DNA from 2 places in the Photobacterium sp. BZF1 genome. Region 1 is predicted to be linked to the other one. Evidence: riboswitches for the same ligand, from Rfam matches in the RefSeq annotation. Region 1 holds a riboswitch; the other holds the start of a gene.
What was found. Region 1 has a riboswitch for thiamine pyrophosphate ahead of thiC (phosphomethylpyrimidine synthase ThiC). Riboswitches for the same ligand answer to the same signal wherever they lie in the genome.

Region 1 (7,882 bases):
TTAATAGCGAGACAACATAAAGAAAACGCCCGCACGGCTATGCTGTGCGGGCGTTTTTTATTAAATCATTTATCTAGGCAGTTAACCCGAGTAGGCGTGATGCCAATCTTTCCACACCACCTCAAAGCCACGCTGCTTGACCGCTGCGGCGACATCGACAGCCGGGCGCTCATCGCTGATCGCAAACTGCTCGAGCTCCGGCTCATCATCGGCATAACCACCCGGCTGGGTCTTGGACTCTGCCGACATCGTGGTGATCCCTAGCGGCAGCACATTATCGCGAAATTGCGCCGACTCGCGGGTCGATAGCGATAGCTCTACCTCAGGGTTGAGCAGACGGTAGGCACAGATCAGCTGCACCAGCTGGCGGTCATCCATCACCGATTTTGGCTGTAAGCCACCTTCGCACGGGCGTAGGCGCGGGAAGGAAATCGAATAACGGGTCTGCCAGTAGGTGCGCTCAAGGTAATCGAGGTGCGCGGCGACAAAGAAACAGTCGGTGCGCCATTCTTCGAGGCCAATCAAAGCACCAATACCTATCTTGTCGATACCGGCCTTGGCCAGGCGATCCGGCGTTTCCAGGCGGTATTCAAAGTCCATCTTATTGCCACGCAGGTGATGCTGGGCGTAAGTCGGGGCACTGTAGGTTTCCTGGTAGACCATGACCGCATCAAGGCCGAGGGTTTTTAGCTCGGCATACTCGTCCTGATCCAACGGCTGCACTTCCATGGCCAGGTAACTGAAGTGGGATTTGATCGCCGGCAGTGCCTCGCGGAAATACTCCATCCCGACCTTACGCTCGTGCTCGCCGGTCACCAGAAGGATGCTATCGAACTGCTTGGCCTTGATGGCCTCACACTCGCGTTCAATCTCGGCCATATCCAACGTGCGGCGCTTAATGCGGTTTTCCATCGAAAAGCCACAGTAAGTACACGCATTGGCACACAGGTTAGACAGGTACAACGGAATGTAAAATGACACCGTATGACCGAAGCGCTTGCGGGTCAGGGCAGCGGACTGCTGTGCCATCTGCTCGAGGTAAGGCTCAGCTGCCGGCGAGATCAGGGCTTTGAAATCTTCCAGATCACGCTTGGGCTTGCGCAGTGCGCGCTCAACATCCGCCGCCGTCTTGCCATAGATGGACAACCGGATATCATCCCAATCCAATTGCTTCCAATCATCAACGAAACTCATCGCAAGCTCCTTAAGCCGGCTGATCCAAAAATGCCGTCAATGGGCTGGAGGCAATGGCATGGTTTACCGTACCTGCCAAACCGGCTTCATACGCCATACGGCCACTTTCAACCGCTAACTTGAAGGCACGCCCCATCGCAATAGGATCCGCTGCCGCCGCAATGGCCGTGTTTACCAACACTGCATCTGCGCCCATTTCCATTGCTTCTGCTGCATGGGATGGTGCGCCAATACCGGCATCGACAATCACAGGGACCTTGGCCTGATCGATAATGATTTCAAGGAAATCACGCGAGGCCAGCCCCTTGTTGGAACCAATCGGCGCGCCTAAAGGCATCACCGCCGCACAACCCACCTCTTCCAAGCGCTTACACAGCACGGGGTCGGCATGGCAGTATGGCAGCACGATGAAACCTTCACGGACCAATTCTTCCGCCGCAGCCAATGTCTCAATCGGATCTGGCATCAAATATTTAGGATCCGGGTGGATTTCCAGCTTAAGCCAATTGGTACCCAGCGCCTCACGGGCCAACTTAGCGGCAAACACTGCTTCCTTGGCATTTTTCGCCCCTGAGGTATTCGGCAGCAGGTTAACTCCTGCCTCAATCAAAGGAGCAAGGATATCGTCATCGCGATTTTCAATATCCACCCTTTTAAGGGCCATAGTCACCAGCTCAGAGCCCGAGGCAATAATCGATTCAGCCATGGCATGGCGGTTGGCATATTTACCGGTCCCGGTAAACAGGCGAGACGAGAACGTCTTATCAGCGATAGTTAACATTTATCCTCCTGCAATCGCTTGGAACAGGGCGATGCGATCGCCGGTATTCAATACAGTTGTTTCCCACTCGCTGCGGGCAACAATATCTTCATTCAGGGCTACGGCCGTGGCCTGCAGCGGCATCTCAAGCTGTGTCAGCAACGCACTCAGTGACTGGCCCTCAGGCACCTCTACCGGTTTGTCATTGACCCGTATCTGGATCAGAGTCGCTGTCGTCATAATGGTTCTATTCTCCCGTCCCGCAAACTGGGCACGATTTATCAGTTGGTAGTTGAAAGGCTTGCCAGCCCATCGTCAGACCATCAAACTGGCGTAATGTGCCAAAGCCCACCTCACCAGATCCGGTCAGTAATTTAATAGTTTCCAGTGCCTGCAGGTTACCGACAGTGCCAACCACCGGCCCGGCGATCCCGGAATTGCTGCAGTTCTGCGGCTCATCAAGGGTCCCAGCCTGACGCGGGAACAAGCAGTGGTAACAAGGGCCTTTGCCCTGCCGGAAATCAAACGCCATCAACTGGCCTTGCCAGCGTATTGCTGCGCCCGAGATCAAAGGTTTATTGGCTTTGAAACAGGCAAGGTTGACGGCATATCGGGTTGCCAAGTTGTCGGAGCAATCCAGTACCACATCAGCTAACGAGACCTCCATCGCCAGCCGCTGATCGGCCAGCCGAGCTTTTACCGCCCGGATACGGATATGCGGGTTTAACGCCTGCAGCTGCTCCGCGGCCATCTGCGCCTTGGCTTTACCCTGATCGCTATCGCGATAGACCACCTGGCGCTGGAGGTTGGAGCTATCCACGGTGTCATCATCAGCAATGACCAAATTGCCTATACCGGCACCCGCAAGGTATAAGGCCGCCGCCGATCCCAATCCGCCAGCCCCGACGAGCAACACTTGGGCACCAGACAATGACTGTTGGCCAGACTCGCCTATCTGCGGCAGCATGATCTGGCGGTTATAGCGAAGAAACTCCTGATCACTGAGCATGGTTGCCATCCTATTCTGTCGGGTTACGCACTAAGATATCTTCAAATGCAGCAACGGCCTGGGCCGGATCCTCGGCTTGGGTAACAGCACGGACAACCGCGACACTACTGACACCGGTACGCCACACCCGCTCGGCACGGGATAAGTCGATACCACCAATCGCCACTGTCGGGAACGCATCACCAATCAGCTGCTGGTACAGTGCCAACCGGCTGAGTCCCTGCGGCTTGGATGGCATATCCTTAGTCGTCGTCGGGAAGATATGGCCCAAGGCGATATAGCTCGGGGCAAACTCTGCGGCACGAAGAATTTCGTAATAGCCATGGGTTGAAAGCCCAAGACGTAGCCCAGCCTGCTGGATAGCAGCCAGATCAGCGGTCTCCAGATCTTCCTGCCCGAGATGGACACCATAGGCATGGTTTTCAATCGCCAGCTGCCAGTAATCATTGACGAAGACCTGGCCACCATACTGTTTGCCAGCCTCGACAATACTCGTGATTTGGCCTGGCAAGGTAGGCTCGGACGGATCTTTGATCCGCAATTGCGTTGTCTTTACCCCAAGCTCCAGCAAGCGCTTCACCCAGTCAGCCGTATCAACAACCGGGTACAGCGCCAGTTTTTCGCGGTCTACCGTGGCAAACGGCGCGACAGCCACTTCCTTGCTCACCCACCCAAGCTCATCACACTCCGGATGGTTCGCCGTCAGTGGCCGCGGGAACAGTGAGCGGGTCATCGGCCAGCCGGTTTCACCATAGCCGTCAGCATGACTCTCCAGATAACCACGGGCATGGGCACGTGATAGCGTGACCGCATCTTCCAACGGGTAATCCAGAGCCAGTGCCGCCAGCAACATTGCACGCTGCGGCTCACTGGCCCCAGCATGATGGCAATACACTGCCCGGGCTTCACCAAGGTGGTGCCAAATATCGACACAGCCACGTTCGGTCGGCAGGCCGCAGACCACCAACGCCGGGTTAGCCGCTACCTGCTGCTGCATTTCGGCCAGAGTCGGATAAGGGGCAATCCACTGATCGCGCACCTCCAGTCCCTGTGCCACGCTTTCGGACGGATTAAACGCCACCTTGAAGGTTGTCCCTTCAAGATGAATGTCTACCACCTCCGATCCACTCCACTCCATACTTACCGCTTCACCAAGCTGGTATTTATCGGCCGCTGCCAACAGCGGCTCGATATGCATCAGTAATGGCGCTAAGTGATCGGGTAAACACAACGCGTTCATTAACTTTCCTCTTTGATTGGGTGATATAACTCACTCCCCTTAGCCCGGAACTCATCGGCTTTTTGCTGCATGCCTTCAAGGGGGTCATCCAACATTTGTACGGCCAATTCACCATCTTGCTCCAAACCGCTGGCATATTCGCGGACCTCTTGCGAGATTTTCATCGAGCAGAATTTCGGTCCGCACATCGAACAGAAATGAGCGATCTTGCCGGATTCCTGAGGGAGGGTTTCATCATGGTAGGCTCGAGCCGTTTCAGGATCCAAAGCCAGGTTAAATTGATCTTCCCAGCGGAACTCAAAGCGTGCCTTCGACAAAGCGTTGTCGCGCACTTGAGCACCGGGATGGCCTTTAGCTAAGTCTGCCGCATGGGCACACAGCTTGTACGTGATCAGCCCCACCTTTACATCTTCTTTGTTAGGCAGGCCCAAGTGTTCTTTCGGTGTGACGTAACACAGCATGGCACAGCCATACCAACCGATCATGGCAGCACCAATACCAGAGGTAATGTGGTCATAACCCGGCGCAATGTCTGTCGTTAGGGGCCCCAAGGTATAAAACGGCGCTTCATGACAGTGCTTGAGCTGCTCTTCCATGTTTTCCTTAATCATGTGCATCGGCACATGACCCGGCCCTTCAATCATCACCTGAACATCATATTCCCAGGCAACTTTAGTCAGTTCGCCCAACGTCCTTAGCTCACTGAACTGCGCCTCGTCGTTGGCATCAGCCACCGAGCCAGGACGCAGCCCGTCCCCCAGAGACAGCGCAATGTCATACTGGGCACAGATTTCACAAATCTCCCGGAAATGCTCATACAGGAAGCTTTCTTGGTGGTGGGCCAAGCACCATTTGGCCATGATCGAACCACCACGAGAGACAATGCCAGTAACCCTTTTGGCGGTCATAGGGACATAACGCAACAGGACGCCGGCATGAATAGTAAAGTAATCCACCCCCTGCTCAGCCTGCTCGAGCAAAGTGTCCCGGAACACTTCCCAATTCAGGTTCTCGGCAATACCGTTGACCTTCTCCAATGCCTGATACATCGGCACTGTGCCGATCGGTACAGGGCTATTACGGATGATCCATTCGCGGGTTTCGTGAATGTTCCGTCCGGTTGAGAGATCCATAACGGTATCGCCGCCCCAACGGGTCGACCAGACCAGCTTCTCCACTTCCTCTTCAATCGAGGAGCTGACTGACGAATTACCGATATTGGCGTTAACCTTGACCAGGAAATTACGGCCGATAATCATCGGCTCGGTTTCGGGGTGGTTGATATTGGATGGGATAATGGCCCGGCCTTCGGCGACTTCGCGGCGGACAAACTCTGGGGTAATTTCTTGCGGTAGGTTGGCGCCAAACGACATACCCGGATGTTGCTGGTTTAGCACCTCATCACGGTATTTCGCCCGGCCCATGTTTTCGCGGATGGCAATAAATTCCATCTCGGGCGTGATGATCCCCTGGCGGGCATAGTGTAGCTGAGTGACATTCTTGCCTGGCTTGGCCCGTCGGATTCGGGCTTGCTGTTCAAACCTCAGCTCATCTAAGGTGTCATCAGCTAAACGCTGTTTGGAATATTGCGAACTCAGCTCAATAAGCTGTTCAGTATCCCCCCGCTCCTCAATCCAACTCTCACGGAGCTTTGGCAAGCCAGCATAGATATCGGCTGGCTGCTCGGGATCAGTATAGAAACCGGAGGTGTCGTAGACCCGTACCGGCTCATTGGGCTCAAAAACAGGGGATTCCTTGGTGCCACCCACTAGGCTATCAGCAAGGGTTATCTCGCGCATGGGCACACGGATGTCTTCGCGGCTACCGGTGACATAGACTTTCCGGGAATTCGGGTAAGCCTGGGTAGTTAGTGAATCGATAAATTGTTTCGCTTCCAGTCTCGCTTGTTTGCGATTCGACATAGCAATTTCCTTTTTCCATAACAGGGAAGTTGCTTGGCGGATGGGTGCGTAAACAAGAGGCTATACGTAGGGTGTATAGTTTCATCTGATACTGCCACTGTGAATACAGCGATACAGAAGAGTCTCTCTTGTTCCCTTCGCAGGTATTAGCCTGATCAGGTTCTACGGATCCCGCAATGCGGTCTCAGCCAAATGGCACTCCGACAAGTTGAACTAGCAGTATATGAAAGGGGTTCCGCCTCGGCAAGACGGAACCCACAGTTTTAATACTTATTTGGCAAAAACATTGCTACTTTTGCATAACACCACTGGGCGCGACAAATTTATTTGAAACGCTTCACAAGTGACTTGAGTAGCGAAGAATGGGTCTCCCTCAACTCGCCAAGCTTGTGGGTGATTTTAGGTGCACCCTCCATATCAAATAGCTTTGGCACCGCAACGCGTTGCGACGAGTAAATCCCGGTATGGCCGCTGAAGTAGTAAGCGGTATAACAAGCGATCGCAAAATACAGCATATGCTCGGCACCAAACAGCTCGACGCCCATAATGGTACAGGCCAGCGGAGTATTGGTTGCTGCTGCAAATACAGCTAAAAAGCCCAAGGCGGCAAACAAGTCAACCGGTGCCCCCAATACCCATGCCATAGTATTGCCCAGTGTCGCCCCGACGAAGAACAAAGGAGTCACTTCCCCCCCTTTGTATCCGGCTGCTAAGGTAATGGCTGTCAGTAGTAGCTTGAGCAGCCAGCTATACCATTCGGCTCCTCCTTCCTGGAAGGCCGTCAAAATACTCACCCCACCCTCGCGGCTCGAATAAACCCCCAAGCCGATATAATCGTAGTTCCCAATGAGCTGCACTGCGCCAATGACAATCAGGCCACCAACCACCACTATCAGGTATGGGTTTTTCAACGTTGCTTTGAATATATCTTTAAAGGCATGGGTCAGCTCACCGAACAGATACCCCGCAAGACCAAAGGCCACGGCGGCAACCACAATCTTGGCGATCATCCACAGGTCGACTTTGACGGCATGCTCAAACAGGGTGATGGTTTCGAGGAAATCTATCCGGTAATGGGTATGATGCACACCCCAGGCCGAGCAGACGACATCTGCCAGGATGGCAGCAAACAAGGCAGGAATAATCGCATCATAGCGAAGGCGGCCAATCGCTAGAACCTCCAGGGCAAAGATTGCCCCGGTCAGCGGGGTACCGAAAACCGCACCAAAGCCAGCCGCCACTCCGGCAATCAACATCAGCCGGGTATCCGATTCATTAAGATGGAATTTACGCGCCAACCAATGGGTCGAGGCACCACCAATTTGCACCGCTGTCCCTTCCCGGCCTGCCGAGCCACCGAACAGGTGGGTGATCACAGTAGTGATCAGTACCAAAGGCGCCATACGGGCAGGAATACCGGCTCCGGGTTCATGGATCTCATCCATGATGAGGTTGTTGCCGCCCTCGGAATTTTTGCCCAAATTACGGTAGCAATAAACAATGACAATACCGGCCAGCGGAAGCAGGTAGAGCAGCCAGGGATTATCAATCCGGGTCGCAGTCGCTTCACCAAGGATCCAGAGGAAAAAAGCATTGAGCGTGCCGACGATAACGGCAACGGGAATAATGAGGAGCGTCCAACGGAGGATCTGGACGAATATTTTAGGATTTGAACTTAATGGGTGCGCCATACCATTTCTATCTTTATCTCGAATTACTCTCAAGGATAGATGCTATGGCAAATACCGAGCCCCACC
Region 2 (7,882 bases), on a different contig from region 1:
AAACCTGAGTGGTGAAATTGTGTTATGGATTGACCTAGGCTTGCCTGATGAGAAACGCTTGAAGAAAGCTGCCCATAAGGCGCAAAAAGTCATTATCTTTGCCTATGGCGATAATGCTGCCCCAGTATGGTGGAAGCAACACCAAGCCAAAGTGAGCCAGTATGGCAATATTTCTGTTGTTTTCTTCAATGATGAAACGCTAGCTGAACTTGAGGCTATGGTTGAGCGCTCGATGAACCTTCAGCTAACCATTGAAGCAGAGCAGGGTTGGCTAATGCTAGGTGAAAAGAGCTGTACCCTAACGCCAGAATGGTGGCTGCGCTAATACTGCAAGCGATTGGTTGAGACTGATGATGGCTGTCACTGAATAGTCATCGAAGCCCTTCATGATATTCTCCTGTATACCAAGATTGATACTGCTGCCTGACTATCAGGCAGCTTTCGCCTTTTCAGCAACAAGGAGTCGTGCAATGCCATCAAATGTGCATGCTTTAGCAACAAAAGTGTGGGACTATCATCATCTTAACCACACGCTCTCACCCTCTGACTGTATCTTCGTGCTGGGTAGTAATGACATTCGAGTCGCTGAACATGCGGCTAAACTGTTCCTTGAAGGCTATGCACCATTCATCGTATTTTCTGGTGGGGAGGGTGAGTTAACCCGAGGAATGTTTAAAGGATCAGAGGCTGAAGCCTTTGCTGAAGTTGCTTTGGATATGGGTGTTCCAGAAGATGCGATCCTGCTCGAACCACAGTCCACCAACACGGGTGAAAATGTTCAGTTTACGCGTGCCTTGCTGCAGATGAAGGGACTCGAGCCTGAGAGTTTTATTATTGTCCAAAAGCCATTCATGGAAAGAAGAGCTTATGCGACTTTCCAACAGAATTGGCCCGGCAAGAAAGTGAAAGTTACTTCACCTCCCATAGCCTTTGATGAATACCCGAATGAAACCTTGTCATACAGTGATGTTATCAACGTTATGTTAGGTGACCTTCAGCGTATCAAAGTCTACCCGTCTTATGGTTACTCTGTTGAGCAGAATATTCCAGATGAGGTCTGGCAGGCTTACAAGAAACTGGTCGACTTAGGGTTTAAAGAGCACTTACTTACATAATTTATGTAAGACGGCTCATAGATATAAAAAAAGCCCTGTAAAAACAGGGCTTTAAACTGATGGGCTGAAATTATTGTGCTGCGTTCATGCCTTGCTCCCAGAAGGCAACTTCCATCCGTGTCGCTGTTTTGAAAATCTCACACAGGCGCTGACCACGTTTGCTTTCTAGTGGGATTTCTTCAAGCATAGCGTCTAAACGGCGAATGGTTTCCTCGACACCCGATTGATATTCCTCACCGCTATAAAGTTCAACCCAGCTGCGGTAAGGGTTACCTTCAAGTTTTGTCTCAGACCACTTCGCTAGGCGTTGACCCACTACCGCATAGCCGATAGCACAAGGGGCTAGGGCAGTGAATAAATCGGTGCGGTCTCCTGCCATACCGGTATCCAATACATAGCGCGTGTAGCAAACAGTACCGAAGTCTTCCGGTTCTGCTTCCATCTCTTCAGCAGACAGACCCCAAGTCTGGCAATACTCAATGTGATGGTTCATTTCTGATTCAAGCAAAGCGCTCAAACCAGGTAGAGGCTCACGCATTTCAGCCAATGTTGTTGATTTGAATATAGCCAGTGCGTAAGCACGGGCATAGTGCTTCAGGAACAAGTAATCTTGCTTAAGGTAGTGGAAAAAAGCGTACTTGTTCAAGTCACCAGTTGCTAGCTGGTTGACGAAATCATGCTCGGTATAATCTTCCCAATCCTGCTGGCAGTAGCTAATCAAATCTTGGTATTTCATTGTAAATCCTCAAATACTGATATTCGTGGCGCTTAGTAGGTCAGCACGTAATCTTTCGCTTGTGGTAGTGTTTTAATGATGTTGTGCTGTTTCATGAATTCAGCGTATTCATCATAGCGTTTTAGCTCCACAGCGCCTGGGCGCAAAGCAAAGCGGGTTAGGGTATCTTCCCAAGCTCGGCGGTTTAGGTCGTTGTTCAATGTATCAGGAGAGTAAGCCACGAACTCTTTCCATGCCTGCTCTGGGTGGTTAATGAGGTAAACCGTTGCTTTCTCGATAGCAGTATTAAACTTGTTGATCGTTTCTGGATCGTATTTGTTTTTGTTAGCAACGAAAATCAGCTCGTCGTAAGGTGGTACACCGTGTTCTTCTGGGTAGAAAGCGGTTGCGTCATAGCCCTCGATAGCAAGTTGGTTAAGTTCGAAGTTACGCAAGCCACCCCAAATGGCGTCGACCTTGCCAGAAGCGAGCGAAGAAGAGAGTGCCCAGCCAACATTGATGATTTTTACGCTATCCATATCCACACCTTCTGAGCGAAGCATGGTGCCGATAGTCGCATCTTCATTACCGCCGATAGCAACGCCAATGTTTTTGCCTTTTAGATCAGCCAATGACTTGATGCCTGATTTGTCTAATACAATCAGCGAGTTCAACGGGCCAGAAATGAGCGTCGCAGAGCGTACCAGAGGAAGCTTTGCCGCTGTGCTTGAAATCAGCGTGCTCTGGTACGAAACAGCAAGGTCAATACGACCTGCTGCGACTAATTTGTCAGGCACACTCGGGTCGGCAGGCTCTTGGATTTGAACATCTAAACCTTGTTCTGCAAACCAGCCTTTTTCTTTTGCTAGGATAATTGGGCCGTGGTTTGGGTTAACGAACCAGTCCAGCATGAGTGTGACTTTCTCTTCTGCGGACGCACTAAAAGAAGCCAGCATTAATGCAGCTGCGGCAAACAGTTGCGGTTTACCTGCTTTAAAAAAAGTGGATATCATTCTATTTCCTTGTTGTTGAGCGAAGTAAAGCATTCCGTGTTATGTAACCGAGTTATTGGCTTTGCCATGGAATGGCTTTTTTTAATATAAGATCGGTAATGAAGTACAGGCTGATAGAGAAAAACGCCAAGATAAACAAAGCGGCGAACATCTCATCGACAAACATGCGCGCATTGGCTTGCAGCATTAAGTACCCGAGGCCTTCACTTGAACCCACCCATTCACCAATCACGGCACCAATTGGCGCGACGACAACCGCAACGCGAATACCTGATGCCAAAGCGGGTAGGGCGGCGGGTAAGCGGATCTGCCAAAGTTGCTGCCAACGGGTAGCTCCCATCGTCGTGGCCAGATCAAGGTAGCCTTTTGGTGTATGGCGAAGGCCGTCATAACAGCATGTCGTGACAGGGAAGAAAATGATCAGTGCTGCCATGACAATTTTTGACGCCATGCCATAGCCGAGCCACAGCATCAGAATGGGCGCGATAGCAAATACCGGTATTGCTTGGCTAGTGATCAGTATTGGCAGTAGCCAACGACGAAGAGGCTCAAATACCAGCATTTGTAGGGCAAAGAACAGCCCCATAGCCAAGCCAAGCAGTAAACCAAACAGGACTTCAGTACCGGTTACCACAGTGTGGTGCCACAGTACATCTGCCCTTTCAACTAGCTTGGAGAGGACAGCGACAGGTCCTGGCAATATGAAAGGTGGTAGGTCAAAGATAACGACACTGGCCTGCCATAAACCCATAATGATTGCCACGCTAATGACAAAGCGGGAAATATGTTGCGACAACTGTGACTTATTGACCTTATTGGTATGCTGGTTAGCCTCTTGCTGTTCCAACAAAGGATTCTGTAGCTTCGGAGATACTGATTGATCAGACATAATCATTCTCCAGCTCATTGATGATCCCTTGCTGGTGGGTGGCGAGCTCACCATCAAATTGCCTTGGTGGTGGACTAGAGGGTACTGGTAACGCTCTTATGGAAGCTGGGGTACCTGCCATCATATATATCTGGTGGCCAAGCCGAAGTGCTTCTTGCGGATCATGGGTGATCAACAATACGGTTTTCCCTTCGAGTAATTTTGCCGAAAGAGACTGGAGCTTATGCCGTGTGACAGCGTCGAGGGCCGAAAAAGGCTCATCCATTAAAACAAGTGGTTTGTCTTGCATCAGAGTACGAGCCAAAGCCACACGCTGGCGCATCCCGCCAGAGAGTTGGCTAGGCATTACATCCGACTTATCAGCTAGACCAACAGCTTCGAGCAATGCCAGAGCGCGTTTCTTGTCTGCTTTCTGAGCTTTACCAAAACGCGCACTTAAGCAAGCATTTTCCATGACATTGAGCCAAGGCAGCAGTAAATCCTGCTGGGCCATGTAAGCGATGTTGCCGTTTAATGGTAACTTGTTGCTTGTGGAGATAGTGCCATTCCATGCAACGTTGTCCTCCAACAGGCCAGCAAGGTGGCGGAGCAGTGTTGTTTTGCCGCAACCGCTCTTCCCCAGAAGGCAAGTCCATTGACCGGCTGGCAACTCAACGTTTAACTGGCTAAATAATGGGGTGCTGGCGTCGTTATATCGAAGCATTAGATCCTCGATTTTGACTGCCATCCCTTTAGCAACATAAGAATCGCCAGATGTGTCTGATGCAAGATTGCTATTCATCTTGTTTATCGCTTCCATGCTTATTCTGGTTTGAAGTGGCCTGCAAAGAAATGATTCACAGGCCCGTGGCCAGAACCGATTTCAAGTTCATCTGCATGTTCGATGGCTTTGGTGATGTAGGCTTTGGCATGTTTTACAGCGTCTTGCAGTGGGTATTCTTGAGCAAGGAATGAGGCAGTTGCTGCCGATAGCGTACAGCCAGTACCGTGGGTATTGCGGGTCGCAATTCGCGGAGTGCTCATACGGACAACATCATCTTCAAGAATCAATAGGTCGGTACTGAACTCGTCTTTTTCTAGGTGGCCACCTTTCAATAGAATTGAACGTGAACCAATGCCGCGCAATGCAGCGATCATTGCTGTCATTTCTTGCTCAGTTTCAGGTAAGTCTGAGCCAATCAATGCAGCTGCCTCTGGGAGGTTTGGGGTGATCACGTCGGCGAGCGGTAGTAGCTCGGCCTTCAGCGTTGAGATCGCATCTTGCTCAAGCAGTAAATCACCACTTGTTGCAACCATAACTGGGTCGATAACCAAGAATTTAGGCTGATACTGGCGTAATTTTTTAGCGACCATGCGAATGATATTAGCGTCACTCAGCATGCCAATCTTAACGGCTTTTACATCAAGGTCGGTAAATACAGCATCAAGTTGTTGCTCGACAAAAGCAGGGTCAATGCCAAGGATGCCTGTTACGCCTTGGGTGTTCTGGGCAGTGAGTGCTGTGATCACAGAGCATGCGTAACCGCCGGTTGCGGAAATGGCTTTGATGTCGGCTTGAATGCCTGCGCCGCCACCACTGTCAGAGCCAGCGATGGTTAGGGTAATCGGGGTCTTTGATGAAATTGGCATAGTTACCTCTATCTAAGACGTAAGGTAGCTAATACCATCGAACCGCAGTGGGGTACGAGAAAGGGCATTACAGCTAGTTCCCTACGCCATTATTAAATGGATCAGGTTCAACGGGTCCCACTACGTGGTCTCAGCGCTCGGCTCCCCGACTAACGGATAAAATTGGTACTTACGGGCCAATGTTGAAGATTGACCTGAAAAAAACTGTTTTCTGGCTTAAATGCCTGAAGATGTGACTAATCTAAACATGTTTTTTACGATAGGGCAAACATGTTAGGAATAAAATGAGGTGATGGATGAAGAATAATACAGAAGGGGAATAAAGAGGCAGCCACAGCGTGGCTGCCTTGGTAATTACATCTTTTTGCAGTATGCCGCAATGATTACCATGTTAGTACCTGCTGCTTTACCCGAGATGTGTAATGGGTTATCAGTCAGGCGAATACCACGAACAGCAGTACCTTGTTTGATTACAAGGTTCGAGCCTTTCACTGGCAGATCTTTGATGATGGTGACGTTGTCACCTGCTTCAAGAGCCGTACCGTTTACATCCACGGTCTTGATTGAGTCAAGCTCAGCAAGGGCGATACCTTTCTCAGCCCATTCAATCATGTCTTCTTCCAAGTACATCATATCAAGCAGGTCTTGAGCCCATGTTTCAGAAGACAGGCGCTTAAGAAGGCGGTAAGCCATTACCTGGACAGCAGGCTCTTGGCTCCACATGCTGTCGTTCAAACAACGCCAGTGGTTTTGATCCAGCGTTTCAGCGTCTTCGATTTCTGTACGGCAAGTTCCACACACCATCACACAGCTACCAGCTGTTTGGTCAGGAGACGCAGGAACTTCGTAAACGCTCAGACTGTCTTCTGATCCACATAGTTCACATTTAGCGCCAGCGCGCTCTTTAACGATTGATTCAATGCTCATAGGAATATTCCAAGGAAGTGTAATGGTCTTAGTTACCATACAGGTAACTGTTCTGTTTATTATGCCATTTAATTTTGAGAAGAAAAGGAATGAAGATCAAGATCACATTAGTCTCATTAACTTACGGGCAAAAAACAAACTAATTGAACGTCTAAGTAAAAATAATGCAACAAAAATGTAGGAGATATTGTTGTGTTGAGACTAAGATCAAATAGCCTACCCAAGTAGTTACAGAAAAAGAAATAGGAAAATGTATGAAAAAGGCACTTTTTTTACTTTTAGCTTTAGCACTTATTGGTTGTGATGATGAGGATGTTGTTAACACAGTATCAGGCAATGCAGAAGTGTTCGCCGTTACCGGAGCTGAAGTTGGAGGAGCACAAGGATACACCAGCATTGATAGCCTAGAAAACCAATATCCAATCACTTTGCCCGATGAATTCCCAGCAGGCTCTGAACAAACGCTAGATAGCCGGTTAGGATCTCTTGGTATAGATATAGAGGGTACAGATTGCGGTATTATTGATACCAGTGGCGATGTTTGTTTTGGAGCTGGAAGTGACACAGCTTGTGTACCCGATGAGGTCACTAAATTAGGTATCAAACTTTATACCATCGACATTGATGAAGTGAAACGCGCCTATGATAATGGTTTCTACCCGAAATTAGCGGCTGATCTGCTAGGTGATACCTTTTCTGACTTTGATATTGAGCGTGTAAGTTGCTCAAGTATTGGGTTGTAGTTGATAGTATGTTGAAAGGCAGGCCTTAATGTAGCATACATAGGCCTGCTAATTTCTTTTAGTCAAAAGAAACACTATCACTATTACATTCCTCAAAAAAAATTTTATTAAATGCCTCGCAACTTCTATTTCTGACTGGTTTTTGACTAGGGGTTTCTTGCTAATTTAAGCCACTACTTTTGGGTTATTAAGCGGTAAGAAGTAATGAAAAGGAAAGGGATATTCGGCCTTTTAGGTATTTTGATTAATATTCCGTGTATTGGTTATGCTGCTGAAATTGAGAGCTATATTGTCGGCGGCAATCCTGTCAGGCATGGTGATGAAATAACTTGGATGGCCTCATTAAGAAATACGACGGACAATACTTCACATTTTTGTGGAGGAAGTATTGTTAATGAGCAATGGGTATTAACTGCCGCCCATTGCGTTGTGCAGGGTATCGCTGGCGATGAATTTACGTTGCCGCCCAATAACCTTGCTGTGATGGTCGGAAAATTGTCTAGTGAGGTCGTTGACACTGCCGATCTATATCAGGTCACCCATGTTGTCGTACACCCTGAATACTCTCCGAACGCTGAAATTAAAATTACGGTCGATGAAAATCAAAACCAGACGGAGGAAGTGGTTAAGTTAGCATTAGACAATGATATTGCACTGCTTCGTGTCAATCGTTTGTTTCCGTTTCCTAGGGTAAGTCCAATTAAATTAGCTGATCAGAAGGTAGCACAACGGCTTGAGGCGACCTTGGCTGATGAATGGAACGAAAACAAACGCCCAGTTAATACAATGGTCTCTGGTTGGGGTGCGACAAATAGTGATGGCACCGGTATATCAACAAACCTTATGTATAC

Region 2: linked by a shared signal. The riboswitch ahead of thiD (bifunctional hydroxymethylpyrimidine kinase/phosphomethylpyrimidine kinase) and the one ahead of thiC (phosphomethylpyrimidine synthase ThiC) in region 1 are both predicted to bind thiamine pyrophosphate.

What each region holds. Positions count from the first base shown of each region.
Region 1 is NZ_JACSOF010000003.1:80,246-88,127, forward strand. Features, by position in the region: gene BIZ37_RS01410 (aminopeptidase P family protein) at 1-4, shown strand, start outside; gene thiH (2-iminoacetate synthase ThiH) at 82-1,194, opposite strand; gene BIZ37_RS01420 (thiazole synthase) at 1,205-1,975, opposite strand; gene thiS (sulfur carrier protein ThiS) at 1,976-2,194, opposite strand; gene BIZ37_RS01430 (molybdopterin-synthase adenylyltransferase MoeB) at 2,202-2,963, opposite strand; gene thiE (thiamine phosphate synthase) at 2,974-4,203, opposite strand; gene thiC (phosphomethylpyrimidine synthase ThiC) at 4,203-6,125, opposite strand; TPP riboswitch at 6,241-6,338, opposite strand; gene BIZ37_RS01445 (voltage-gated chloride channel family protein) at 6,449-7,816, opposite strand.
Region 2 is NZ_JACSOF010000075.1:14,508-22,389, reverse strand. Features, by position in the region: gene BIZ37_RS17130 (YaeQ family protein) at 1-325, shown strand, start outside; gene BIZ37_RS17125 (YdcF family protein) at 471-1,115, shown strand; gene tenA (thiaminase II) at 1,186-1,851, opposite strand; gene BIZ37_RS17115 (ABC transporter substrate-binding protein) at 1,884-2,843, opposite strand; gene BIZ37_RS17110 (ABC transporter permease) at 2,896-3,738, opposite strand; gene BIZ37_RS17105 (ABC transporter ATP-binding protein) at 3,725-4,513, opposite strand; gene thiD (bifunctional hydroxymethylpyrimidine kinase/phosphomethylpyrimidine kinase) at 4,534-5,361, opposite strand; TPP riboswitch at 5,423-5,519, opposite strand; gene BIZ37_RS17095 (PhnA domain-containing protein) at 5,716-6,288, opposite strand; gene BIZ37_RS17090 (hypothetical protein) at 6,543-7,031, shown strand; gene BIZ37_RS17085 (serine protease) at 7,236-7,882, shown strand, end outside.